DNA from 2 places in the Monashia sp. NPDC004114 genome. Region 2 is predicted to be linked to the other one. Evidence: predicted binding sites of a transcription regulator. Region 2 holds the regulator's gene; the other holds the start of a gene.

Region 1 (9,709 bases), on a different contig from region 2:
GCCCGCGAGGACGCACTCCCGACCGGGACGGCGCTGATCACCGTCGACCAGGCGGGGGAGAACTCGATCATCGTTGTCGCCGGCGCCAACGCCGCCCTCGACCCGGTCCCCCGGCACCTCGGCGCCGGACCAGGCGACGTCGTCCTCTTCTCGCTCGAGGTGCCCCTCACCACCGTCGCCGAGGCGGCGCGGGCGGCTCACGAGGCCGGCGCGCGCGTCGTGCTCAACCTGGCGCCGTATGCGGCCCTGCCGCACGACGTGATCGCGCTCGCCGACCCCGTCGTCGTCAACGAGTCCGAGATGAAGCTGCTCGCCGACTCGGATCTCGTGCCCACGTCCCTGCTGGTGACGTTCGGGGGCGCGGGGGCCAGCTGGGACGGGGAGCGGGTCTACGGCATACCCGTGCCGGACGCCGAGATCGGCGACACCGTGGGTGCCGGTGACGCCTTCTGCGGCGCGCTCGCGGCCGCCCTCGCAGCGGGCGCGGACCGCCGCACGGCGCTCGCCGCAGCCAATGCGGCCGGCGCTGCCGCCGTCCGCTGGACCGGAGCCCAGCCCGACGCCGCGCTCTGACCGGCCCCCACCGAACTCGGCGTTCTCTCGCGCGCCGCGGTCGGTGCCGAGGAGGGTGGTGGGCTGCTGAGGTCAAGTAGGGGTGACGACGAGCGCGACCTGGGTCGCCCCGGCGCGGGTGACCACCAGCGTCGCCTCCGAGCCACCCTTGCCGCGGCCGGTCATCTTGAGCTGTCTTCGCAGCGCGTCCGGGTCGACCGTGACGCCGCGCTTCTTGACCGTCACGCGGTCGTACCCGTGGTCGCGCAGCCATCGGGCGAGGCGCTTGGTCGAGAACGGCATCGCCTCGACGATGCGGAAGCGCCGCGCCCACGGGAGGTCGTATGCCGCCCCGCTCGTGACGTAGCCGACCCCGGCCGCCAGCTCGGCACCGTCGACCGCGGACACGAGCGCGCCGGTGAGGCCGGCGCGGACCACGGCCCGGTCGGGCTCGTAGAGCCACTCGGCCAGCTCGTGGACCGACGCCAGGCCTGGCTGCCCGTCCGCGACCTCTGCCTCGCCCTGGGTGACGACGCTCGTCTGGGCCTCGGTGCAGACCGCGGCCGTGCGCCCGGCCGTGGTGGCGAGCGGGCCCCACCAGATCGCGCACTCGAGCACCTCGCCGTGCCAGGACGTCCACTGGGCCTCAGCGCCCGGCGGGATCGCACCGTGGGGGAAGGACGGCGAGAGCTTGGCGCCGGTGGCGGCGACCTGGTCGGCATAGGTGAGCACCTCGGGCCACGACGGCGAGATCGCGTCGAGCGAGAACACGCGCTTGGTGCGGCCGTGGATGTCGGCGACGCCGGTCACCCGCCGCGCGGGGTCGAGCCACAGGCCCAGGTGGCGCCGTCCCTCTCCCTCGGGGAGCCGCACGTCCTCGGCGCGTGCGTGGGTGACGCGTGCCGAGGGCCAGTGACGGAGGTTCACCGCGGCGATCCGCGCCGTCGCCTCGTCGGCGTCCACGCCCCGCACGGTGAGGTCCAGCCCGGCGAACGCCATGGCGTCGGCGCCGAGCCCGCAGCCGAGGTCGTAGACCTCGCGGACCCCGGCCGCGGCGTACCGGTGTGCGTGGCGGGCGGCGATGGCCAGGCGGGTCGACTGCTCGAGGCCGTCGGCGGTGAAGAGCATCCCGTCGGCGAACTGGCCGAACTTCTCGGCGCCGCGGGCCCGCAGCCGCGACTGCGTCATCGCGGCGGCGACGAGGTCGGGTGCGTAGCCAGCGTCGCGGAGCCGCCCCTGGAGCTGGAGCGAGGTCGCCTGGTCGTACGGTGGCAGGGACTGCAGCAGCGCCCAGCCCTCGCCTGTGGCCAGGCGGTCGACCATCGCGGCGTCCATGCGCCCATCCTGCCAAGTGGGCGCCGAAGGCCAAATCTGGCACTCGACTTGACCGAGTGCTAACGGCATACCTAGATTTCTTCTTGTTGGCACTCTCACCTCGAAAGTGCCAGCGCCCTCTTCAGGGCGGTCGACCCCCGCGACGGCGGCCAGCCACGAAGAGCCCTACGTCCGTAGTCACCGGAAGTCACCCCGACTGTCCCGAAGGGAAGGTCACCACCGTGTCGGTTTCCATCAAGCCGCTCGAAGACCGCATCGTCGTCAAGTCCCTCGAGGCCGAGCAGACCACCGCGTCCGGCCTCGTCATCCCCGACACCGCCAAGGAGAAGCCGCAGGAGGGCGAGGTCCTCGCTGTCGGCCCCGGCCGCTGGAACGAGGACGGCGACGAGCGCGTGCCGCTCGACATCAAGGTCGGCGACAAGGTCATCTACAGCAAGTACGGCGGCACCGAGGTCAAGTACGGCGGCGAGGAGTTCCTGATCCTCTCCGCGCGCGACGTTCTCGCGATCGTCGGCTGACCCCTGTCACCCCGTATGCCGTGAACGCACCCCGGTGGGCCCCGTCGGGGTTTCGCCGGGGTGCGTCTGCTTAAGCCACAACGCAATTCGCTGATCCGCTCAATCCACGAGCAGAAGGAACACCATGGCCAAGATGCTGGAGTTCGACGACTCCGCCCGCAAGTCGCTGGAGCGAGGCGTCGACGCGCTCGCCAACGCCGTCAAGGTGACGCTCGGCCCCAAGGGCCGCAACGTCGTCATCGACAAGAAGTGGGGCGCCCCCACGATCACGAACGACGGCGTGACCATCGCTCGTGAGATCGAGCTGGAGGACGCCTACGAGAACCTCGGCGCGCAGCTCGCCAAGGAGGTCGCCACCAAGACCAACGACGTCGCCGGCGACGGCACGACGACCGCGACCGTGCTCGCCCAGGCGATGGTCAAGGAAGGCCTGCGCAACGTCGCGGCCGGTGCCGCCCCCGCCGCGCTCAAGCGCGGCATGGACAAGGCCGTCACCGCCGTCAACGACGAGCTGCTGCGCAACGCTCGCGACGTCGAGGGCAAGGACGAGATCGCCTCGGTCGCCACCCTCTCGGCTCAGGACGCCACCCTCGGCGGTCTCATCGGCGAGGCGTTCGACAAGGTCGGCAAGGACGGCGTCATCACGGTCGAGGAGTCCTCGACCACCGCCACCGAGCTCGAGTTCACCGAGGGCATGCAGTTCGACAAGGGCTACCTGTCGGCCTACTTCGTCACCGACACCGAGCGCATGGAGACGATCCTCGAGGACGCCTACGTCCTGATCAACCAGGGCAAGATCAGCTCGGTCGCCGAGGTGCTCCCGGTGCTCGAGAAGGTTGTCCAGTCGGGCAAGCCGCTGCTCATCATCGCCGAGGACGTCGAGGGCGAGGCCCTGTCCACGCTCGTCGTCAACAAGATCCGCGGCACGTTCAACGTCGCCGCGGTCAAGGCGCCCGGCTTCGGCGACCGCCGCAAGGCGATGCTCCAGGACATCGCCGTGCTCACCGGCGGCCAGGTCATCGCCGAGGAGGTCGGCCTCAAGCTCGACCAGGCCGACCTGACCGTGCTCGGCCAGGCCCGTCGCGTCGTGCTGACCAAGGACGCCACGACGATCATCGACGGCGCGGGCGACCAGTCCGAGGTCGCAGGCCGCGTCAACCAGATCAAGGCCGAGATCGAGCGCACCGACTCCGACTGGGACCGCGAGAAGCTCCAGGAGCGTCTCGCCAAGCTGGCCGGCGGCGTCTGCGTCATCAAGGTCGGCGCGCACACCGAGGTGGAGCTCAAGGAGAAGAAGCACCGCATCGAGGACGCCATCTCGGCCACGCGCGCCGCGATCGAGGAGGGCATCGTCGCCGGCGGCGGCACAGCGCTCATCCACGCGGCCACGGTCATCGACGGTCTCGACCTGACGGGTGACGAGGCCACCGGTGCCTCGATCGTCCGCAAGGCCGTCCAGGAGCCGCTGCGCTGGATCGCCGAGAACGCCGGCCTCCAGGGCTACGTCGTCACCTCCAAGGTCGCCGAGCTCCCGCTCGGCCAGGGCCTCAACGCGGCGACGGGCGAGTACGGCGACCTCGTGGGCGCCGGCGTCATCGACCCGGTCAAGGTGACCCGCTCGGCCCTGCGCAACGCCGAGTCGATCGCCTCGATGATCCTGACGACCGACACGCTCGTCGTGGACAAGCCGGAGGAGGAGCCCGAGGCCGGCGGCCACGGGCACGGCCACGGCCACTGAGCCGGCCGGCATACCTCTAGCAGCAGCGAGGACCGCTCCCCCGAACGGGAGCGGTCCTCGCTCGCGTCTCGGCGTCCGTGACCCCGTCACAGCTCACGGTCGGCCGAGGGCCCTTGAGGCTCAGCCGGAGGTCAGGAGGCCTCCTGGATGTCGCCGAGGAGCAGCTCACGCTCGGCCTCGGTGAGGCCACCCCAGACGCCGTAGGGCTCACGCACCTCCAGGGCATGGGAGCGGCACTCGGTGACGACGGGACAGCCGGCGCAGACCGCCTTGGCCTCCGCGTCGCGGTTGCGCCGGCGGGGCCCGCGCTCGCCCTCCGGGTGGAAGAAGACCTCCGGGCTGACGCCTCGGCAGGCTCCGTCCAGCTGCCACTCCCACAGGTCGGCGACGGGGCCGGGGAGGCGGGTGATCTCTGCCATGAGCTCGTCTTTCAGATGGGGCGGGTGGTCCGCCGTTCGTCCTTCAGGCCCCGGCTCGCGTGATCTTCTTCGGGAGGGGTCTGCGGAATTGACGCTAACCGGACGATCCACCACGGATAAAGAGCGGAATCTTCAAGACTTGTTCAAGAATTCCCATGTGGATGGCATGCTCGGTCCAGGACGGTTCGGGTGCCTTTGGGGCCCGCAGGCGGCCTGCACGCACTAGCATGATCGACTTGTGGGAGCGCCAGCGGCGGCGCGAACGTGACGCCGGCAGTCCAAACGGGAGTTCGGGGGGCGAGAGCTCAGATGGGTCCTGGTTGGTCCAGTCCCGCCTCCGTAACGCACGGGGGTGTGAGCGCGATGGAGCGGGTGGACGCTCCATCGCTGCGTGAGCTGGCGGCGGCTGCTACGCGCGACACCCATGCGCGTGACGCGTTGCTGGTGCGCATCAGGGACATGGCCCTGAGGTACTCCCGCGTCCGGCTCGGTCGTTTCGGCGCCGAGGACACTGCCCAGGACGTCGCTCAGGAGGTGTGCATGGCTGTCATGACGGCCTTGCCGACCTATGAGGAGCGCGGCCTGCCCTTCGAGGCCTTCGTCTACACCATCACCTCCCGCAAGCTCGCCGACGCCCAGCGCGCCGCGATGCGGGGCCCCGCGCCGGTGGAGACCATCCCGGACGGACCCGACGACAGCCCGTCACCCGAGTCGGTCGCGGTCATGCGCGACGAGGCCGCGGCCGCGATGTCGCTCATGCAGCAGCTGCCGTCGCAGCAGCGCGAGATCCTCACGCTCCGGGTGGCCGTCGGCATGTCGACCGACGAGACGGCTGCGGCCCTCGGGATGTCTCCGGGTGCGGTCCGGGTCGCCCAGCACCGTGCCCTGACCAAGCTGCGCGCCATGATCGCCGCCGTCGAGGCAGGTGTCGTCGCATGACCGACCTGTTCCCGATGAGCGACCTCGCCGCCGACGACCTGCTGCTCGACCACCTCGCTGCCCGTCGGGACGCCGGTGGCGAGCCCGTCGCCGTCCTGCTCAGCGCGCTCGCCGCCAACGCCGACACCCCGCTGCCGGCCCACACGGGACGCCGGAAGGTGGGACGGAAGCACCGCTACGTCGGCGCGTTCGCGGCGCTGGCGGTTGCCGCATCCGGCGCCGGTGTCGCCGCTGCGGTCACGCTGCCCTCACGTGGGCTCAGCCCGGCCGACCGGGCCCGCATCGAGCAGAAGATGGAGCAGAGCGCGCACAGCGACGCCCCGAGCGGGCTGCTGACCCGGCTCGGCCTGCCGCAGACCTCCGGCACGACCGAGGCGCGCGGCCTCGTGCTCTACCGCCAGCCCGACGGCACGATCGTGCTGCTGCCTGCCTCCGTCGTCGCAGCCGCGGAAGCGTCCGGCGGCCTTGCCGTCGCGCTCGGCGGCGCCTCCGACGGCGTCGCCCAGGGTGGCGCTGCCGGGGTGACCGGCAACAACGGCAACGCCTGGGGAGCGACCCAGGGCGGCAACTCCGACGGCAATGCGAACGCCGGCTCGCAGGGTGGCGACACGCCGACCAGCACCCCGACCGGGACCGCGACCGACCCGGGCAGCGGCGACGGCGACGGCGACAGCCAAGGTGGGCAGGGCACCACCAAGGACAAGAACGTCGTACCCCCTACCGGCACCCCGACCCCCACACCGACCCCGACCCCCACAGCAACCGGCACACCGACCGCCAGCGGGCGTCCGCTCCTCGCGCCGACACCCCCTCCGCCGCCGACTGACCGCGTTGCGAAAAGCCCCACCGCGCCGACGACCCCGCCCTCCACGCCGTAGCCAGACCGCGGCGCCGTCCAGAGGCACTCGGCAGAGCCCTTAGAATTGGGCAATGAGTCTCGGATCGTCAGATGTGCCCGCCGCTTTCGCCACGATGGGTCTGACGTACGACGATGTCCTGCTCCTTCCGGGGTACAGCGACCTCGCGCCGGCCGACATCGACACCACGACTCGCCTGACGCGGGAGCTGTCGATCCGCAGCCCGCTGGTGTCCGCGGCGATGGACACGGTCACCGAGGCGCGCATGGCGATCGCGATGGCTCGCCAGGGCGGGCTCGGGGTGCTGCACCGCAACCTGTCGATCGCCGACCAGGCCTACCAGGTCGACCTCGTCAAGCGCACCCAGACCGGCATGATCTCCAACCCGATCACGATCGGCCCCGACGCCACGCTCGAGGACCTCGACCAGCGCTGTGGTGAGTACCGCGTCTCGGGCCTGCCCGTCGTCGACGGCGACAAGCTGCTCATCGGCATCATCACCAACCGCGACCTGCGGTTCACGCCGGTCGCCGAGTGGGCGACCACGCTCGTGCGCGACGTGATGACCCCGATGCCGCTCATCACCGGTCACGAGGGCATCAGCCGCGAGGACGCGACGACCCTGCTGCGCCAGCACAAGCGCGAGCGGCTGCCGCTCGTCGACGACCAGGGCCACCTCGCCGGCCTGATCACGGTCAAAGACTTCGTCAAGAGCGAGCAGTTCCCCGACGCGAGCAAGGACGACGCCGGCCGGCTCATGGTCGGCGCGGCGATCGGCTACTTCGGCGACGCCTGGGAGCGGGCGACCACCCTCATCGAGGCCGGCGTCGACGTGCTCGTCGCCGACACCGCCCACGGCCACGTGCGCCTCCTCATCGAGATGGTCCAGCGCCTCAAGAACGACCCGGCGACCCGTCATGTCCAGGTGATCGGTGGCAACGTCGCCACGCGCGAGGGCGCCCAGGCGTTCGTCGACGCCGGTGCCGATGCCGTCAAGGTCGGCGTCGGTCCCGGCTCGATCTGCACGACGCGCATCGTCACGGGTGTCGGGGCGCCGCAGATCACGGCGGTGCACGCCGCGGCCCAGGCGTGCAAACCGGCCGGTGTGCCGGTCATCGCCGACGGCGGGCTGCAGTACTCCGGTGACATCGCGAAGGCGATCGTCGCGGGCGCCGACTCGGTCATGATCGGCTCGCTCCTGGCCGGCTGCGAGGAGAGCCCCGGCGACCTCATCTTCGTCAACGGCAAGCAGTTCAAGAGCTACCGCGGCATGGGCTCGCTCGCCGCGATGAGCTCGCGCGGCAAGAAGTCGTACTCCAAGGACCGCTACTTCCAGGCCGAGGTCGACTCCGACGACAAGATCGTGCCCGAGGGCATCGAGGGCCGCGTCGCGTACCGCGGTCCGCTGTCGGCGGTCGCCCACCAGATGGTCGGTGGCCTGCGCCAGTCGATGTTCTACGTCGGCGCGCGCACCATCCCGGAGCTGCAGGACAAGGGCCAGTTCGTGCGAATCACCTCGGCCTCGCTCAAGGAGAGCCACCCGCACGACATCCAGGGCATCGCGGACGCGCCCAACTACTCCGTCTCCGGCTGAGCTCGGACGCCGCACCGCTTCGCAGCACACGGACGTATGCCGTCCGGCTGGGACCCAGCCGGACGGCATACGTCGTCTCGGGTGATGACCGGCCGGTGGCCGCGTCACGGGATCAGGTCAGGGGCGTGGCCGCCTGGACGAACTCGTTGGTGAACGTCTTCGTCAGGTCGATCGACTTGCCCTGCACCTTGGGGTTGAACTCGCCGAGCACGGCGAGGCAGGTCTGCGGGCCGTCGGCCGGCATGATCCCGGTCGGGTTGAAGATGCCCTTCTCGCTGTCGAGCGCCGCGACGTAGGCGTCCTTGCCGACGCCCTTGTAGTAGTCGGCGGGCATCTTGTCGGCGATCTCTGCGCCGCTGTGCGACTGGATCCACGAGAGCGTCGCGACATACGCGTTGACGAGCTTCTGCACGGTCGGCTTGTTGGCATCGACCCACTCGGTGGGCATGTAGAGCGAGGTCGCGGGGTAGGTGCCGCCGAGCGCGGCCTTGGAGCCCGCGGCCGTGCGCATGTCGAGCAGGATGAACGCGGTGCCGTCGGACAGGGCCTTGGACACGGTCGGCTCGGTCGTCATGCCGCAGGCGATGGCCTTCTGCTTCATCGCGGCGATGAAGGTCTGTCCGGCGCCGACGCCGCGGCGGGTCTCCTGCGTCGGGTCGACGCCGTTCTTCTTGCTGAGGTACTGGGTGAGGAAGTCGGTGGACGAGCCCGTGTCGGTGATGCCGAGTGCCTGACCCTTGAAGTCGGCCGGGCTCTTGATCGTGCCCTTGAGGTCGCTGCGGCAGAGCTCGACCTCCCCGGGGATCTGCAGCATCGAGACGACCGCCTCGGACGACTTGCCCTGCGCCTGGAGCGCGATGTTGTGGTCGTAGAAGCCGCCGACGCCCTGGACCTGACCGGCCAGCATGTTCTGCGTGGCGTCGCCGCCGGCCGGCTCGTCGACGAGGTTGACGTTGACGCCGGCCTTGTCGTAGTAGCCGAGCTGCTTGGCGAGCATGAACGGCAGGTAGATCTGCTTGCTCATGCCGCCGACCATGATGGTCACGGTGGGGGCCGAGGCGCCGGCTCCGCCGCCGGACGAGGTCGCGCCTGAGGCGTTGTTCGCGCAGGCCGCCATCGTGGACGCGGCGAGCAGGGCGGCGCCGATGGCGCCGATTCGCTTGGTGTTCAAGGGAACTCTCCTTTGAGTGGTGGTGCTCTGGTTCAGTGACATGGGTGGGGGAGCCGTGCGGCTCGGAGGGCGTATGCCGTCCGGTTACTCGTGCGCGCCTCCTTCGTGGCTCTGCGGTGGCCGCCACCGGAGCAGACGCCGCTCCAGGAGGGAGATGAGGCCCTCAGCCGTCAGGGCGATCGCCGCGACCAGGACCATTCCGGCGAGGACGCCGTTCATGTCGAAGTTGTTCTGAGACGTCCGGATCAGCAGGCCCAGGCCCTCGTTCGCGCCGAGGATCTCCCCGACGAGGGCGCCGATGAGGGCGAAGCCGAAGCTGATGTGCAGGCTCGCGAGGATCCACGTGAACGCCGACGGCAGGACGACGTCACGGGTGACCTGCCAGCGGGAGGCCCCGAGCAGCCTGGCGTTCGCGACGAGGTTGCGGTCGACCTCACGGCTGCCCTGGAAGGCGTTGAAGAAGACGCCGAAGAAGACCAGGACCACAGCGAGGATGACCTTGGACTGGATCCCGAAGCCGAACGCGACGGTGAAGATCGAGCCCAGGATGATGCGGGGGATCGAGTTGGCCGCCTTGAGGAACGGC
Region 2 (9,709 bases):
ACGTGCACGTAGGCGTCAAGGGTCCGTGAGAACGTTGGGTATGCCGGTCGGCCCGCTCAGCGACCCCGCGACCTCGGGCGCCGCCGATCCAGGACGCGGTGGCGATACAGGTGTGCCGGCCGACCCGGACGTCGCGATCACCGAGCTGTACCACGCGCACTGGCACCGGCTCGTGCGCCTGGCCTGGTTGCTGCTGCGCAACCAGCTCGCCGCAGAGGACGTCGTGCAGGACGCGTTCGTGGCCACGCACCGACACTGGACCTCGATCCGCGAAGGTGGGCGCGTCGTCGGCTACCTCCAGACCGCCGTGGTCAACGGGTGCCGCTCCGTCCAGCGACACCAGGTGGTGGTGGACCGCCAGAACGCGCGCGACGCGTCGGCCGCGGACGCCCCGTGGCGCGACACCCATGGCAGCGCCGAGACGGAGGCCCTCGGGACGGCCCGACGTGACGCCATGATCGACGCGCTCCGCGACCTTCCCGAGCGGCAGCGTGAGGTGCTCGTGCTGCGCTACTACTCGGACCTGTCCGAGGCCCAGATCGCCCAGACCCTCGACATCTCGCCGGGCGCCGTCAAGACCCACGCACACCGGGGCCTGACGGCCCTGCGCAACACCATCGACCCCTCGGAGCTGTCATGAACAACGAACCCACACGCCCCACCCCGGGCCGCGGGGACGAGGAGCCGGTTCGCATCGGCGCCGGCCTGAGGCCCGTCGAGGAACACCTGCGCCGGTCGCTCGCGAGCGAGGCGCAGCGCATCTCCCCGACCGAGCGTCTCGCAGCGATCCTCGATGACGCGCATGTGGCCGAGTCGAGCACGACCCACCGGCCGCACCGCTGGCTCGTGCCTGCCGCGGCTGCGGCGGTCGCCCTGCTCGTGGGCGGGACCGTCTGGGCGGTCAACCGGCCGTCCGGGAACCACCCGTCGGTCGCCGGGAGCACGGTCGCCACGTCACAGCAGACCTCGAGCGTCGCCTCGTCTGCTCCCTCGAGCGTACCGACCAGCACCGCCACCGGCCCGACGACCTCGTCCACGACCCCCGAGGTCCCGCCCGCCACGGCCACGGTGTCCCTGCCCGTCTACTACGTCGGGCCGGTGGCACCGGGCAGCGACCAGCGACGCCTCTTCCGGGAGTTCGTGCCCGTGGAGATGCCGAAGTCCGCCACGCCCGAGGACAAGGCCCTGGCCGCCCTCCGGCACGCGTTCGGTCCGCCGAACCTCCTGCCGTCGAGCCCACCGTACGACTCGCCCTGGGCTGCGTCGGTGCCGTTGGCCGTGTCCGTGGCCGACGGCCAGATCACCGTCAAGCTGTCGACCGGCCTCGGCCAGACACCCACCGGCGGCGGCGCGCTCGCGGTCCAGCAGATCGTGTGGACGGTGCAGGCCGCCCTTGCGCAAGGCGCCCTTCCGGTCCGCATCACCGTCCCCCACGACGCCGACCTCGCGCCCGGGCTGCCCAGTACCGCGGTCTACAACCGACCGACCGACCAGATCGAGGTGCTGACGGTCGTCGCCCCGGTGTGGATCGACCAGCCGTACCGCGGGCAGGTGCTCAAGGCCGGCCGTCCGCTGGATGTCAGCGGCTTGGCCAGCACCTTCGAGGCCAACGTCCAGTGGCAGCTGCTCAAGTCGGGCACCGAGGTCGAGTCGGGCTTCACCACGGCTGACGCCGGCGCGCCGGCGCGAGGCAAGTACTCGTTCAGCACCAACACCGCGCTCGATCCCGGCAGCTACGTGATCCGCGTCTACGAGTCGAGCGCCAAGGACGGGTCCGTCACCGCCGAGCAGCGAATCCCCTTCACCGTCCGCTGACCCCGCGCCTGCACCACGCGGGCTCCGCGCGGCCCCCTCCCCGGCAACACACCGGGCAGTCGCAAGGTTCGACGGTTATTACTGTCATGGTTTGCGACTGCTCGGTGTGTTGCGGAAGTCAGCGCCAGCGGGACTGGGCGCTGAGCACGGCCAGAGCGGCGGGACCGGCCGACGACGCGCGCAGGATGGTGCGACCGAGGCGCACCAGGTGGGCCCCGGCCTCGGTCAGCGCCTCGATCTCACGGTCGGTGATGCCGCCTTCCGGACCGACGACGACCAGCACATCGCCACCGTCCGGAAGCCGCACGTCAGCAAGGGCCTCGCTCGCGTCCTCGTGCAGCACCAGGGTCAGGGCCGCGGCGCCCACCCGACCGACGAGCGACGTGAGGTTGACCGCGGGCGCCGTCAGCGGCATACGGGCGCGGCGGGACTGCTTGGTCGCCCGGGTCACCACGGCCTCCCACTTGGCGAGCGACTTCGCCGCCCGCTCGCCGCGCCACACGACCACGGAACGCTCCGCCTGCCAAGGCACCACCTCGTCGACGCCGAGCTCTGTGGCGGCCTCGACCGCCTGCTCGTCCCGGTCGCCCTTGGCGAGCGCCTGCACGAGCACGAGCCTGGGGGCGGGCTCGGGCTCCTCACTCAGCGAGACCACCACTCCCCGGACGCTCGCGCGGTCGACGTATGCCGCTTCGACGAGGGCCCGACGCCCAGCGCCGTCCGCGACGAAGAACCGCTCCCCCGGCTTGATCCGCACGACCGCGGCAGCATGCCTGCCTTCATCACCATCGAGCACCAGGGTCGAGCCCACGGCCGCCTCCGCGACGACCTCGCGCCCGGCCAGAAACAGCTGATGGGTCACGGGGTGCTCACCGAGCGCTCACTTGTCCTTGAACGCGTCGCGCAGCTTGCCGAAGAGGCCTTTGTTCGCGGGCGTCAATCGGCCCTCCGGACGCTCCTCGCCCCGAAGCGCCGCGAACTGACGCAGCAGCTCCTGCTGCTCCTCGGTCAGCCGCGTCGGGGTCTGCACCGTGGCGTGCACGAGCAGGTCACCGCGGCCGCCGTGGCGCAGGTGCGTGACGCCGAGCCCGCGAAGGGTCAGGACATCGCCGCTCTGGGTGCCCGGGCGGATCTCGAGGTCCTGCATGCCGTCGAAGGTGGAGAGCTTCACGGTCGTGCCGAGCGCAGCCGCCGCCATCGGCAGCTCGACGCTGCAGTGCAGGTCGTCCGCGCGCCGGGTGAACGTGTCGTGGTTGAGCACGCGGATCTCGACGTACAGGTCGGCCTTGGGGCCGTTGCCGGGCCCGGCCTCACCCTCGCCGGTGAGCTGGATGCGGGTGCCGGTGTCGACGCCGGCCGGCACCTTGAGCTTGAGCGTGCGCCGGGTGCGGACCCGGCCGTCGCCGGAGCAGTCGTGGCACGGGTCGGTGAGGACGGTGCCGTAGCCCTGGCAGTTGACACAGGGGCGCGAGGTCATCACCTGGCCGAGGAAGCTGCGCTGGACCTGCTGCACCTCGCCCGCGCCGTGGCAGATGCCACACGTCTGCCGGCCCGTGCCGGGCTCGGCGCCGTCGCCGCCGCAGCGGACGCAGCCGATCGCGGTGTCGAGGGTCAGCTCCTCCTCGGAGCCGAAGACCGCCTTGGCGAGGTCGATGTCGAGCCGCACGAGTGCGTCCTGACCGCGCTGGACCCGCGACCGCGGACCACGGCTGCCGGCGGCTGCGCCGGCTCCGAAGAAGGCGTCCATGACGTCGCTGAAGGAGAAGCCCGCGCCGGCGCCGAAGCCGCCGCCAGCGGTCGCGAACGGGTCGGCACCGAGGTCGAAGGAGCGACGCTTCTGCGGGTCCGACAGCACCTCGTAGGCCTGCGAGACCCGCTTGAACTCCTCCTCAGCCTCCGGGCCGGGGTTGACGTCCGGATGGAGCTTGCGGGCAAGCCGGCGGTAGGCCTTCTTGATCTCCTCCTGACTTGCGTCGCGGGAGACACCGAGGACGGCGTAGTAGTCGTTCAAGCGGGTGTTCCTTCAGTGCGTGGCGTTCGGGCCGTGCAGGCGCGGCTCGCGTCGGTGTCGGTCAGGATCGGAGGTCAAGGCTGGTTTCGGGCTGTTGGGGCTGATGCTGGGTAGCGGTGGCGGATGGGCTGCGCTGTCGGCACGGTCAGGTCGAGCGGTTGTCGTCGAGGACCTCGGACACGTAGCGCGCGACGGCGCGCACCGTTGCCATCGTCGTGGGGTAGTCCATGCGGGTCGGGCCGAGGACACCGAGGCTTGCAATGCGCTCGCTGCCGGAGCCGTACCCCATCGACACGAGCGAGGTGGTCTGGAGCCCGGTGACAGGGTTCTCTGAGCCGATTCGCACGGAGACCAGCTCCGGGTCGTCGCCGAGCTGGCCGAGCAGGCGCAGCAGCGTGACGTGCTCCTCGAGGGCCTCGAGGATGGGCCCGATCGTCCGCGAGAAGTCGGCCGTGGCCGCGCGGGCGAGGTTGGCCTGACCGGCGAGCACGACCCGCTCCTCCCGCTCCTCGGCGAGGGCGTCGCCGAGTGCGGAGACCACCGCACCCAGCGCCGGGCGGTCGGCCTCGTCGGCTTCCTCGACCAGCCGGCGCAGCTGGGTCGTGGCGACCGCGAACGGCACCCCGGCTGCGACGTCGTTGACCTTGCTCCGCAGCCAGGCGATGAGGGCCTCACCGTCGGTGTCGACGACCGAGCGCCCGGTGTCGACGACGCGCTGCTCCACGCGCCCGGTGTTGACGATGAGGACGATCATCAGGTGGCTCGCGCCGATCGGGACGAACTCGATGTGGCGCACCGTCGAGCGCGTCAGCGATGGGTACTGCACGACGGCGACCTGTCGGGTCAGGCTGGCCAGCAGCCGCACCGTCCGGTCGACGACGTCGTCGAGGTCGACGGCGCCTTCGAGGAAGTGCGAGATCGCACGGCGCTCCCCGGCACCGAGCGGCTTGATCTGGCTGAGCCGGTCGACGAAGACGCGGTACCCGGCATCGGTCGGCACGCGACCGGCAGAGGTGTGTGGGGCGTGGATCAGGCCCTCTTCCTCGAGCTGTGCCATGTCGTTGCGAACCGTCGCGGCACTGACCCCGAGGTGATGGCGCTCGACGAGCGCCTTGCTGCCGACCGGCTCGGATGTCTGGACATAGTCCTGGACGATGGCGCGCAGCACCATCAGCTTGCGCTCCTCGCTCATCGCGACACCTCCTCGCCTCGGCCTGGCACTCTCGCGACCCGAGTGCCAAGTCTACGTCGCCGCGTCCAGTTCTCCGATTTCATCCCACCGTATGCCGCAGACGACGACACTGCCCTACCCGAAACCCTCGCCGCGGCCCCCAAACGGAGGGCCAGGTCCGGGGAACACCACCCATCTGCGCGCCGCGGCCCCCAAACGGAGGGCCAGGTCCGGGGAACACCACCCATCTGCGCGCCGCGGCCCCCAAACGGAGGGCCAGGTCCGGGAAACACCATCCATCTGCGCGCCCCGGCCCCCAAACGGAGGGCAGCGAGGGGGAGGGGCCCACCGCGTGGCGGTCAATGGTCACGGCGTCCGCGCGGCATACCGTGTGGGCTTGTGTCTTCCATGGATCGCTACGGATCGGACGTCTTGGGCGGCGACTGGCGGGCGCCCCGGCGCGGGCGCTCGGTCGACCTGCCGGCCGAGCCTGACCTGGTCGTCGAGGAGGTCGAGACCGGCTGGGTCGGCGCCGTCGTGCGGGTCGAGAAGGCGGGCGGGATGCACGTGGTCCACCTCGAGGACCGCGGTGGCCGCACCAAGGCGTTCCCGCTCGGGCCGGGATTCCTCGTCGACGGACGGCCCGTCACCCTGACCAAACCCGTCGCGGCAGCATCGGCGGCCCTGGCCGAAGCGCGGCGCGCCGACGCGCGCACGGCGAGCGGCTCCGTCGCCGTCCACGGGGCTCGCGCGCGCGTCGCAAGCGGCTCGCGGATCTACGTCGAAGGCCGCCACGACGCCGAGCTCGTGGAGAAGGTGTGGGGCGACGACCTTCGGGTCGAAGGCGTCGTCGTCGAGCTGATGGACGGCGTCGATGACCTCGCCGGCATCGTCGCCGAGTTCCAGCCCGGTCCCGGACGACGTCTCGGCGTGCTCGTCGACCACCTCGTGCCCGGTACCAAGGAGGCACGACTCGTCGAGCAGGCGCGCGCGCTGCCTGGGATCGCCCCGCACGTGAAGATCCTCGGACACCCGTTCGTGGACGTGTGGCAGTCGGTGCGGCCCGAGCGGCTCGGCTGGCAGCAGTGGCCGGTGATCCCGCGCGGCACCTCGTGGAAGCACGGCATCTGCGACGCGCTCGGCTGGCCGCACGACACTCAGACCGACATCGCGTTGGCGTGGAAGCGCATCCTCGGGACAGTCCGCACGTACGCGGACCTCGAGCCCGCGCTGCTCGCGAGCGTCGAGGAGCTCATCGACTTCGTCACCGAGCCCGGGGCCTGAGCCACGGGGTGGCTAGCGCGTGCGGCGGCCCGGGAAGACCACGAGGTCGATGACGCGCTCCTTGACCGAGGTGAACGGCGGCTGGACGACGCCGAGCAGGTCCGGCTTCGTGGGTAGCGACAGCACCGCTTTGGTGTGCGAAAACAGCTCGACCGAGCGCTCGCCATGGTAGGTCCCCATGCCACTTGGACCCACTCCGCCGAAGGGCAGCCCAGGCACGGCCAGGTGCGCCAGTGGCACGTTGAAGTTCAGCGCACCCGACGATGTGTCGCGCACGAAGCGGTGCCGAGTCTGCGCGTCGTCGGTGAAGACATAGAGCGCCAGCGGCTTGTCCCGCGCCGTGATGAACGCGATGGCGGCGTCGACGTCGGCGACCTCGACGAGCGGGAGCACCGGGCCGAAGATCTCCTCCTGCATCACGGGGTCGTCGCCCGAGACCTGGTCGACGATGGTGGGCTCGAGGTAACGGCTCGTTGCGTCCGACCGTCCGCCGCTGACCACCTTGTCGGTGTCGACGAGGGCCGTGACCCGTCCGAAGTGGCGGTCGTTGACGATCCGGCCGTAGTGGTCGGAGACGCTCGGGTCGTCGCCGTACAGATCCCCGATCGCCTTGACCAGCAGGGGTTTCAGCGCATCTAGCGTCGTCCTCGACGCAAGGACGTAGTCGGGCGCCACACACGTCTGGCCAGCGTTGGTGAACTTGCCCCACACGATGCGCCGGGCCGCGACCTCGAGATCCGCGTCGTCGGCGACATAGGTCGGTGACTTGCCCCCGAGCTCGAGCGTGACCGGGGTCAGGTGCTTGGCGGCCGCCTCCAGCACGATCCGGCCGACCGCGCCGTTGCCGGTGTAGAAGATGTGGTCGAACCGCTCGGCCAGCAACGCTGTGGTCTCGGGGACGCCGCCCTCGACGACGTGAACGGCGGCTGGGTCGAGGTATGCCGGCACGAGACGCGCCATGGCACGCGAGGTCGCGGGCGCCACCTCGCTGGGCTTGATGACCGCGGCGTTGCCGGCCGCGAGAATGCCGACGAGGGGCGTGAGGGTCAGCTGGATCGGATAGTTCCACGGTGCGATGACGAGAACCACGCCGAGCGGCTCGCGGACGACCTTCGCGCGCCCCGGCACGAGCGACAGGGGTACCGAGACGCGGCTCGGGCGCAGCCACGACCGCAGGTGCCGGAGGGTGTGGTCGATCTCGGCGACGACGAAGCCGATCTCGGTGACCCATGCCTCGGTCCCGGCCTTGCCGAGGTCGTCCCGCAGCGCCTCGGCGAGCTCGGTCTCCCTCTCGACCAGGAGGCGCCGCAGTGCACGCAGCTGTTCGACCCGCCAGGCGTACGGCTTGGTGACGCCGCGGTCGAACGCCGCCCGGGCCTGCTCGACCGCGGCCGTGGCAAGGGTCGGAGAGTCGCTGGGGTCGACCGCCGGACTGTCGGGCGTGCGAACGGTGTCAGTCATGAAGTCCTTCTTCGTCATTGCTCGTCAGGCCGCGAGGAGCCGGTGTACCACGGTGTCAGCCAGGAGTCTGCCGCGCCGGGTCAGCACGACACGACCGCCCCGCACCGCGGCCGGGCCGTCGACGAGCCCGTCCGCGATGAGGCCGGCCACGGCCGTGCGGCCCGATCCTCGCAGATCCTCCATCGGCAGGCCGTCCACGAGCCTGCTGCCGAGCAGCACCCGCTCGTCGTAACGCTGCTCGGCGGAAAGTGTCTCGCGCGCATGAGCGGGCGACACCCCGGAAGCCAGCCGGGCGGCATACGCGCTCGGGTGCTTGACGTTCCACCAGCGCACCCCGCCGACATGGCTGTGTGCGCCCGGCCCGATGCCCCACCAGTTCGTCCCGGCCCAGTAGGCGACGTTGTGGCGGCAGCGCGTCGCCTCCGAGCGCGCCCAGTTGCTCACCTCGTACCAGCCGAAGCCGGCGCGTGCCAGCGTGTCGTCGGCGAGCTCGTACTTGTCGGCCTCGTCGTCGTCCTCCGGGGCGGGCACCAGGCCGCGGCGCACCTGCGCGGCGAGCTTCGTCCCCTCCTCCACGACGAGTGCGTAGGCCGAGATGTGGTCCGGCTCGAGCGCGACGGCGGTGTCGAGGCTGCGCTGCCAGTCGTCGAGGGACTCCCCCGGTGTGCCGTAGATGAGGTCGACGCTCACCTGCAGACCCGCGTCACGCGCGGACTCGACGGCCCGAGCGACATTGTCCGGGTTGTGCGTGCGGTCGAGAGTGCGCAGGACGTGCGGGACGGCCGACTGCATGCCCACGGAGATGCGTGTGAACCCGCCTTCGGCGAGCTCGCGCAGCGACTCCGGTGTCACGGAGTCCGGGTTCGCCTCCGTGGTCACCTCGACGTCGGGTGCCAGACCGAACCGCGAGCGTATGCCGTCCAGCATCGTCACGAGATCGCGCGAGCTGAGCATCGTCGGGGTGCCCCCACCCACGAAAACCGTTGATACGACGGGAGACTCGTGTCCGAGAACAACCCGTGCCAGGTCGAGCTCGCGATCGACCACCGAGGCATAGTTGACGACTCCCACCCTGGCGTCCGGCCCGCCCAGCTCGGTCAGCGTGTAGGTGTTGAAGTCGCAGTAGCCGCACCGCACCGAGCAGAACGGCACGTGGACGTAGATGCCGAGGTCAGTGGCCGCGAGGCCGGAAAGCGCGGACTCGGGCAGCTCCCCCGACGACGGCGCGGGGTCGCCGTGGGGAAGGGCGGAGGGCGGCATACGGCCATTGTCTCAGGCGCCACGGGTGGGATCGGGACGCCGGTGGACCTACGCTCCAACCATGGAGGAAGCGGCACCGCCTCCGACCCCGAACCGCGGGTGGTGGAGCGTCCGCACGGTCATGCTCCTTGCGGCCGGTGCGATGGTCGCGCTCGTGATGACCGTGGTCGCCCTCTCCCTGGGCTCCGACACCGACGTGCTGGGCGCCCGTGCACCGGGTGCCTCCGAACCTGGCCCTTCGGCACCCGGCGCCTCCGGCGGTGTCGCCTGTCAGGCGCCGCCCGACCCGCAGGAGTCCCCGACCCATTTCGCCTCCGCACCCGACCCGTCGGTGGCCCAGGACGGCGAGTGGGACGTCACGCTCCATACCACCTGCGGCGACATCGGGCTGCTCCTCGACGGGCATGCGGCCCCGAAGAGCGTCGCGTCCTTCGTCACGCTCGCGCGAGCCGGGTACTGGCACGACAGTGTCTGCCATCGGCTGACGACGAAGCAGGCACCCACCGCGTTCCTCCAGTGTGGTGACCCCACGGGCCGCAGCAGAGCCGACCCCGGCTACGACCTGCCGGTCGAGAACACTCCTGCCGACCGTCACTACGCGCTCGGCACGGTGGGCGTGGCCCGCGGCGACGGCTTCCCGAGCACCTCGGGAGAGTTCTTCATGGTGCACCGGGACTTCACTCTCGAGCCGGACCATGTCGCCTACT

What was found. Region 2 encodes HrcA, which represses chaperone genes, less so after heat shock. Its sites were predicted from a motif close to TTNGCACTCGNNNNNNNCGAGTGCNAA; they were not measured.
Region 1: the regulator HrcA is predicted to act here: its motif matches at 1,924-1,950, upstream of groES (co-chaperone GroES).

Annotation. Positions count from the first base shown of each region.
Region 1 is NZ_JBSGGK010000034.1:18,575-28,283, forward strand. Features, by position in the region: gene ACWEOW_RS24910 (PfkB family carbohydrate kinase) at 1-573, shown strand, start outside; gene ACWEOW_RS24915 (THUMP-like domain-containing protein) at 646-1,887, opposite strand; gene groES (co-chaperone GroES) at 2,109-2,405, shown strand; gene groL (chaperonin GroEL) at 2,530-4,143, shown strand; gene ACWEOW_RS24930 (WhiB family transcriptional regulator) at 4,275-4,562, opposite strand; gene shbA (RNA polymerase sigma factor ShbA) at 4,926-5,501, shown strand; gene ACWEOW_RS24940 (hypothetical protein) at 5,498-6,379, shown strand; gene guaB (IMP dehydrogenase) at 6,432-7,952, shown strand; gene ACWEOW_RS24950 (ABC transporter substrate-binding protein) at 8,065-9,123, opposite strand; gene ACWEOW_RS24955 (ABC transporter permease) at 9,208-9,709, opposite strand, start outside.
Region 2 is NZ_JBSGGK010000002.1:439,678-449,386, forward strand. Features, by position in the region: gene ACWEOW_RS04795 (RNA polymerase sigma factor) at 41-640, shown strand; gene ACWEOW_RS04800 (Gmad2 immunoglobulin-like domain-containing protein) at 637-1,815, shown strand; gene ACWEOW_RS04805 (16S rRNA (uracil(1498)-N(3))-methyltransferase) at 1,934-2,677, opposite strand; gene dnaJ (molecular chaperone DnaJ) at 2,696-3,826, opposite strand; gene hrcA (heat-inducible transcriptional repressor HrcA) at 3,972-5,018, opposite strand; gene ACWEOW_RS04820 (DUF3097 domain-containing protein) at 5,406-6,281, shown strand; gene ACWEOW_RS04825 (aldehyde dehydrogenase family protein) at 6,294-7,742, opposite strand; gene hemW (radical SAM family heme chaperone HemW) at 7,767-9,002, opposite strand; gene ACWEOW_RS04835 (peptidylprolyl isomerase) at 9,064-9,709, shown strand, end outside.